2 regions of the Thalassospira sp. MIT121401 genome follow, and region 2 is predicted to be linked to the other one. Evidence: predicted binding sites of a transcription regulator. Region 2 holds the regulator's gene; the other holds the start of a gene.

Region 1 (4,216 bases), 1.0 Mb from region 2:
CGAACAAGTTCAAGCTCGCCCTGGAAATCGACATAGTGCGGAAGCTTGATATGTTCGACAAAGCCGGTGGACTGGACGTTATCGCTATGTTCCATCACGAATTCGCTGTCCTGCGCCGGCCCCATGATCTGTTCGCCCATTTCATCGGCGCGCATGGCGCGATCCACCAGCGCCATGGAAATTGCCTTGCGCTCGTTCTGACCGAAAACAAGACCATAGCCGCGGGTAAATTGCGGCAGCTTGGTTTTCGATCCCTTGAACTTGTTGACCGTTTCGCATTCGGTCAGTTCGATATCACCAATATCGATGGCAAAGCCGAGTTCTTCGGGTTCGATTTCAACCGATACGGTGCCATAGCGGATTTCACCAACAAAGGCGTGGCTGTTGGCGTAACCGCGCTGGGTCGAATATCCAAGCGCAAGAACAAATCCCTCATCCCCGCGGCTCAGGTTCTGTAATCGAAGGTCACGACCGGCCGGGAACTTGACCGGTTCGCGGGTCAAATCGGCAACCGGTCCAGTGTCATCAACCGGGACCGGTTCGTCCTGTATCAGGCCCTCGTCATTCAGGATATCGTCCAGAACGCGGGGCATATGTTCATCCACCGGCTGTTCACCGCATGGCGCATCAAGCGGTTCCTCGCCATTGGCCATCAAGGTGAAATCCAGCAGGCGATGGGTATAGTCAAAGGTCGGCCCCAAAATCTGCCCGCCGGGCAAGTCCTTGAAGGTTGCCGAAATGCGGCGTGATATATCCATGTCCGCAGTTTTGATCGGCTTGGAAAAGGCAAAACGCGGCAATGTCGTGCGATAGGCACGCATCAGGAAAATCGCCTCGATCAAATCACCTCGGGCCTGTTTGATGGCAAGGGCGGCCAGATCACGGTCATAAAGTGATCCTTCGGCCATGACGCGGGTTACGGACAGCGACAATTGCTGTTCGATCTGATCGGTTTGGATTTCGGCAACCTTTTTGTCACCACGGCGCTGTTCGGCAAGCAGCCGGTGGGCATTGTTGATGGCGCGTTCGCCACCTTTGACGGCAACATACATGGTTAAATGACCTCAATCCGGGTGGTGCGCGAAAGGGCGGTAATCTGGGTCGGGCTTGCAAAAATCACATCAACCCCGCACGGGAACATGTGATGGTTTTCCGCACGCCAGGCATGGAAGCTTGCCGGAAGGTTCTTGATCGCAAGGTCATGGCTGTCCTTGATCCCCGGCCCGGTCAGTTTCATTGCCGGTGCATTGGTGATGTCGTCGACCATCAGGATCAGGGTTGCCGATTGATCGGGATATTCGGCATTGCCCATCGAAAGACGGGTGATGAAGGAAAGGTCATCATCAATCCGGGCAACGGCAAAGTCGGCCTGCGCAACGTCATCGCTGATCGGGCAGCCGCAATGGAATTTCAGATGATCATTCGCGGATTTTGTTGCACTCGATGGCGACAGCCAGATGGTGGTGTCCATATCTGCCATGGCAAGGAGTGTCGCGGTGGCAGATGCATTCAGGCCATCAGGTGTGGCAATCGAAACCGGCAGGTCATAAATGCGCCCGGGCCGCGACATGGCATCAAGCAAAACCCGGAAAACGGCATTCGAATCAAAGGCGGCATGGTCAAAGCCCGGCAGCAAGTCACTTGTCTGGGATTGCAGGGTCATTCGTCTTCTCCGCGGACAAGGGTAAAGAAATCAACTTTGGTTGCGGCAACTTTGCGGGCGTGGTCGCGTTTGGCATCGGCCTGTGCACTGGCAAGGTCATCAATGAAATTCCCGGCCGATCCATCGCGCAGCATGACAGCATCAAACAGCGCGGCATATTGTGCCTGCACCCGGTCGCGTCCCTTGACATAAGCATGGCCAACGGTGCCGTCCGAAAGCGTCACAGCACAGCGCGTTACGGTCATTTCACCAAGATTGAAACGCTGCCCCGCACCACCTGCACGTCCACGCACCATCACCATGCCGATCTGTGGTTCGCGCAACAGGGACCAATTCTGATCGCCATGACGGGTGGTCCATTCGCGTTCCAGTGTCGCACGTGGTGTGCGTGCAAGAACCGACATCCAGCGTTGCCGCGCCGCAGTCGCCTGATCAACAGGCTCTGTCTGGTTCTGATGAAGGGGATTGTGATCCTGGGCGGGCCCGTCTGTCCGGGCGGTTTGCGCCGTCATCTGTCTGATCCTTTTCCAGCAAGTCGACAAATTCAAAATTTGTATAGACGTCTATACATATTCACGTTATAAGACGATTCATCGAGCTTGGCAAAGGTCTTGCGGTGAAAGTTTTATGAACGGGGAAAGTGATGGATTGGGAGCCGGGACTATCTATCTGGAAACAAATTGAAAAACAGCTTCTGGCTGATATTGCCGAAGGTGTGTTTTCACCCGGTGACAAAATGCCGACGGAGATGGAACTGGTGCGCCGGTTCGGCGTGAACAGGCATACCGTGCGCCGTGCGATGGCGGCACTTGTCGATAGTCATGTGGTGCGTGTCGAGCAGGGGCGCGGTGCCTTTGTCCAGGAGCAGATACTGGATTATCCGCTGGGATCCAAAACCCGATTTTCCCAGATCGTATCGGGGCGCCACCGTCTTCCCGATAAACGGCTGATCTCGTCAGAGGTGCTGAAGGCAAATGTAACGGTCGCCAATTGTCTTGATGTCAAACCCGGTACCCGCGTGATTGAACTGTTTTCTGTTTCCGAGGCCGATGGCATTCCATTGGCTGTGGCGACCAGCTACATGCCGGCAGCCCGTTTTGACGGCATCGTTGACATTTTTACGCAAACCAAATCCCTGACCGAGGCCTTCAAACGATTTGGCATTGATGATTACAGCCGCAAAACAACGCGAATTTCGGCTGCCTTGCCGTCATCACGTGTGGCAAGCCTGTTGAAACAGGCCAAAAACCGCCCGGTAATTTCAACGGAAAGCATCGATGTTGATTCTGCCGGGGTGCCGATCGAATATGGCGTTACGGCCTTTTCAAGTGATCGGGTGCAGCTGATTGTCGAATGACAAGGCTTACTGGGCATTTGTCAAAAATTATGCTGGGTTATAAGCCCAAAACAGCCTTGTTATGCGATCAAGTCAGTTAACTCACTATGGATGTGCTGAGGCCAAAGGCGTCGGCTGAAAACACCTGCATTTGGCTTAATATTCGCGGCCGGGACGTGCTTTATAAACCGGGAAGCTCAGCTTGAATTTGATCGCGCAGGCGCGCAGCAAAAACGCACAGAAAAACGCAATGATTGCCACCGGTCCACGCGGCAATTCCAGAACGGCCGTGCCAAGGACATAGATGCTCGCCCCCAGAAGTGCGCAGCTGATATAGATTTCCGGGCGCAGGATCAGCGGGATTTCGTTACACACAACGTCGCGGACCATGCCGCCAAATGTTGCGGAAATCATTCCCAGAATGATCGCGACCAGTGGCGCAACACCAAGATTAAGACCAATTGCAGCCCCGGTTACACCAAATAGCGCAAGGCCAAGCGCATCAAGCCAGATCAGCGCCACATAGCGCCGTTCCACAAGATGAGCCGTGAAATAGGTAAAGATCGCAGCCCCGATACACGTCACCACCCAGGCCGGGTCCCGGATCCAGAAAACCGGCGTCGCCCCGGTGATCACGTCACGAACGGTGCCACCACCAATACCGGTAAAGGTCGCAATCAGAACAAAGCCGACAACATCCATCTGGCGTCGTGATGCTTCAAGCGCGCCGGTTATTGCAAAAACGGCGACGCCCGCCAATTCAAGCCAATAAATGATCTGGGTAATGGTCATGACGTGCTGTCTAGCCTGTTTGTTGCGAAAGCGGGCGGTTTGATGGGGTACGCAATTTGGCAGCCACCACATCTTCAAGCTGGGAACGAAGCCATCTGTGTGATGGATCGTGCTGATATCGTTGGTGCCAACACATATAGATCGGAAGATCGATGACGTTGGCGGCAAGTGTATCGAGTGGCATGGGCACACGCGCAAAATCACGCAGGGCGTGCTGCTGCAAAAGGCTTGGCAAAGTTGCGATCATCTGGCTGCCCCGCAGAAATTCGGCAATGGCGGTAAAGTTCGGCACCCGCAAAACGATGTTACGATCAATCCCCTGATTTTCAAGCATATCATCGAATTCTAGGGTGCGGTTATTGCCGTAACGAACCGTGATATGGCGGGCTGACATATAGTCATCTGCATTTGCCGGGGCTGCGCGC
Region 2 (4,216 bases):
CGGCGCATTAGGTCAAACCAACAAGACAAGCCTTGAAACAGATCAAACCGGTACGGGTTAATTGCGTTGGCATCGTCAAATTTCCACAGGACGATACCGTTCAATTCCGCTATCCTGATCATCTCGTTGTTTTCAAATATTTATCTGCTTTGCCGGATCGATTCTGACCATGCATCACAGCGTTCTGTTCGAGCTGTTCCTGATCCTTGCTGCGGCTGTGGTTGCAGTACCCATCGCGCATCGTTTGCGCGCCAATTCGATTATCGGTTTTCTGATCGGCGGATTTTGCATCGGGCCATTCGGGTTTGGACTGATTACCGAACGCGAAGACATTTCCACAGTTGCCGAACTGGGGGTTGTCTTTCTGCTGTTCATGATCGGGCTTGAACTGTCGCGCGAACGATTGCGCGTCATTGGCGGGCGGTTTGCCGCACTCGGCCTGTTGCAGATCCTGGTTTCAATGGCTGCGATCATGGGCGTTCTGGCGCTACTTGATCTGCCATTGGCAGCATCCCTTGTTATTGCCGGTGCGCTTGCCCTGTCATCAACCGCGATCATCCTGAAACAGTTGTCCGATGACCGACAGCTCAATACCCGTTTCGGGCGGGCCGCCCTTGCAATCCTTCTGGTCCAGGACGTGGCGGTTGGTCCGTTCCTGATCATGGTTCAGGCGGCGGGCAATGCCGGCACCGAAACCAGCCCGTGGATCAGTATTCTTCTTGGCTTCGGTTCTGTCGCCCTGCTTCTGGTCGCAGGACGATATCTTTTGCCGCATCTGTTTCGGTATATCGCGTCGCTTAAAAACCCGGAACTGTTTGCGATTGGCACCCTGTTCGTTGTTCTTGCCGCCAGCACCCTGACCGAGGTTTCCGGACTTTCGATGGCACTTGGCGCGTTCATTGCCGGTGTAATGCTGGCCGAAACCGAATTCCGTCATCAGATCGAAGCCGATATCGCGCCATTCCGTGGCGTTTTCCTGTCGCTGTTCTTTATGTCGGTCGGGATGTCGGTCAATGCCAATGTTGTCTATGAACAGTTTGGCAGTGTGCTGCTGTGGCTGATTGCATTGCTTGTCATCAAGACGGCCGTTCTGTTTGTCTTGTCCTTGGCGATCCGGTTCGAACGGGGTTCGGCCCTTCGTGTTGCGATGAGCCTGGCAGCAGGCGGTGAATTTGCATTCGTCATGTTTGCACTGGCGGCCCAGAATGGTGCAATTCCGCGCGATCTTGCTGCGATGCTGATCCCGGTGGTTGCCTTGTCGATGGCATTAACACCGACCCTAATCAATCTTGGCCACCGGATCGAGGAAAAGCTGCATCCCAAGGAAGACGACCAGCTTGGCCCGATCTCGGATGAAACCGAAGGCATCCACCAGCATGTTCTGGTCATCGGCAGCGGGCGTGTTGGCCGGGTTCTGGCGCGTCTTTTGAAAACCCGCGATATTCCGTTCATTGTTCTCGACAGTGATGCCCAACAGGTTTCGCGCGGCCGTGCAGAGGGACTTCCCGTATTCTTTGCCGATGGATCGCGCCCGGAAACATTCCGCGCCGCCCACACCGATGAAGCGCGCATTGCGGTTGTTGCCATGGGTAACCCGCATGCAACCGAAAAGACCGTTGCGCTTCTACGTCAGCATTATCCGCATCTCAAGATCTTTGCCCGCGCCCAGGACATCACCCATATTGGCCCGCTATCGCGCAGCGGGGCCGATGCGGCAATTCCCGAAGTACTGGAAACCGGCCTTCGGCTTTCGGATCATGTGCTGTCGGCCTGTGACGTGCCACAAGAAGACATTGATGCCGAAATCGCCAAGTTCCGGCGCGCCGACATGCTGTTGATGAACGAACTGGCGCCAAGGACCCAGCGTAAAAAAGCCCCGGAACCGGCACAAACAGCACCGGCATCAGACGTCGCACCAGCGACAACACCATCTGCGGCATCTGCGTCCCCGGCGACCGCGAAAACAACAAAGGCATCCGGCACGGCTGCGCAAACCGCAAAACCCAAACCGACGGCAAAGAAACCTGCGTCGCGTGCCACGCCAAAGAAAACAACCGCGCGCAAGGTTGCGACAAAACCCGCCGCAACCAAAACAACGTCGGGCAAAACAACGTCGGGCAAAACCACACCGGCCAAAAAAGCAGCGCCCCGCAAACCGGCGACAAAGACAGCGTCATCAGACAAACTGGCTACATCCCGGTCAGGCCGCACCACACGCGGCAAAACTAAAGACAGCTAAATGCAAAACCCCCGCTGCCTGTGGCAACGGGGGTTTTGTTTGATCTGATTGTCAGGATTTTTCCGACGAGCCATCCAACCAGCCAGCCAGCAGCCCGGCCTTGTGGCCGGATCAATCAGGCCGCAGTTTCCGAGTCCAGCGCATAGCCGGCCGCCCGAACCGTCCGGATGATGTCGCGGGTACCTTTGACATCATTCAGGGCCTTGCGCAGGCGGCGGATATGCACATCAACTGTACGGGTTTCGACATAAATGTTCGGTCCCCAAACAGCATTCAAAAGCTGCTCGCGGGAGAAAACACGCCCCGGATGTTCAAGGAAGTAGCGCAGAAGACGAAATTCGGTCGGACCAAGGTGGATGGCCTTGCCATTGCGGCTGACGCGATGGGCGGCAAGATCCATTTCGATATCGGAATAGACCAACTGCCCTTGTGGTTGCGCCGGACCGGATCGGCGCAGAAGTGCGCGAATACGTGCCAGCAATTCGCCAATCGCGAACGGTTTGGTGACATAGTCATCAGCACCGGTATCAAGCCCGCGAATGCGATCCCCTTCTTCGCCGCGCGCAGTCACCATGATGACCGGCAAATCCCGGCTTTCGGGCTTGCGGCGGATCTGACGGCAAACCTCAATCCCCGACATGACCGGCAACATCCAGTCCAGAAGGACAAGATCAACATGCGTTTCAGCAAGAATTTTCAACGCTTCGTCACCGTCACCGGCTTCGACAACCTGCATCCCCTCACGTTCGAGGTTGTAGCGCAACATGGTTACGATTGCAGCTTCGTCCTCGACGATAAGAACCGTTGGGTCCATCTTCCTATGCTCCAGTGTCACTCATTCGGTTCGACAACAGCAAAGTTCGCTGCATCATTTTTTGGCCGGTCGATTGCCGGCAGGTCTTCGCCCTTGATCCGGTAATAGATCGTTTCGGCGATGTTGGTGGCATGATCGCCAATACGTTCGATGTTCTTGGCGATGAACAGCATGTGGGTCGATGCCGTAATGTTGCGCGGATCTTCCATCATGTAGGTCAGCAATTCGCGGAACAGCGAATTGTACATGTCATCGACTTCCTGATCGCGCGCCCAGACGCGTTCCGCCTTTTCGGCGTCACCTTCGATATAGGCGTCGAGAACATCCTTGATGATTTCCTGGGCCAGCTTGCCCATGTTCGGGATCACCTGAACCGGACGGATCGGCGGGATCTGGTTCAGGACCTGGGCACGTTTGGCAATGTTCTTGGCCAAATCACCAATACGCTCAAGATCATTGGACAGCTTAAGCGCCGTCACGACCTGACGCAGGTCATCAGCCATCGGCTGGCGCAGGGCCAGAAGACGGACCGCAAAGTCCTGCACTTCCTGTTCAAGAACATCGATACGATGGTCTGAAAGAATGACTTTTTCAGCCAGTTCCGAGTCACGCTTTACAATAGAGCGGATCGCAGAGATCAGCTGACTTTCTGCAAGCCCGCCCATCTGCGAGATGATGTTGTTCAGACGGGTCAGTTCCTCGTCGAACGAACTCACGATATGTGTTTTGTCGTCAGCCATTTATGCGTTCTCCTCGTATCGCTTAACCAAAGCGACCGGTAATGTAACCCTTGGTGCGGTCGTCTTTCGGGTTGGTGAAGATCTGATCGGTTTCACCAACTTCTACCAGCTTGCCAAGGTGGAAAAATGCGGTCCGCTGCGATACACGCGCAGCCTGCTGCATGGAGTGCGTCACGATCACGATCGTGTAGTTCGAACGCAGTTCGTCAATCAGCTCTTCGACCTTTGCCGTTGCGATCGGATCAAGTGCCGAGCACGGCTCGTCCATCAAAATGACTTCCGGACTGACCGCGACCGCACGTGCGATGCAAAGACGCTGCTGCTGACCACCCGAAAGACCGGTAGCGGGCGATTGCAGGCGATCTTTTACTTCCTTGAGAAGACCGGCACGCTCAAGCGAGGTCATGACAATTTCATCAAGTT

What was found. Region 2 encodes PhoB, which activates phosphate uptake and scavenging genes when phosphate is short. Its sites were predicted from a motif close to TNTCATAAAACTGTCA; they were not measured.
Region 1: a site for PhoB is predicted at 2,281-2,296, ahead of phnF (phosphonate metabolism transcriptional regulator PhnF). Genes of this name have one in related genera too.

What each region holds. Positions count from the first base shown of each region.
Region 1 is NZ_CP138926.1:4,511,236-4,515,451, reverse strand. It holds gene SIB88_RS20680 (carbon-phosphorus lyase complex subunit PhnI) at 1-1,052, opposite strand, end outside; gene phnH (phosphonate C-P lyase system protein PhnH) at 1,055-1,663, opposite strand; gene phnG (phosphonate C-P lyase system protein PhnG) at 1,660-2,175, opposite strand; gene phnF (phosphonate metabolism transcriptional regulator PhnF) at 2,307-3,020, shown strand; gene SIB88_RS20660 (trimeric intracellular cation channel family protein) at 3,156-3,791, opposite strand; gene SIB88_RS20655 (LysR family transcriptional regulator) at 3,802-4,216, opposite strand, start outside.
Region 2 is NZ_CP138926.1:941,312-945,527, reverse strand. It holds gene SIB88_RS04195 (cation:proton antiporter) at 170-2,239, shown strand; gene phoB (phosphate regulon transcriptional regulator PhoB) at 2,355-3,053, opposite strand; gene phoU (phosphate signaling complex protein PhoU) at 3,071-3,793, opposite strand; gene pstB (phosphate ABC transporter ATP-binding protein PstB) at 3,816-4,216, opposite strand, start outside.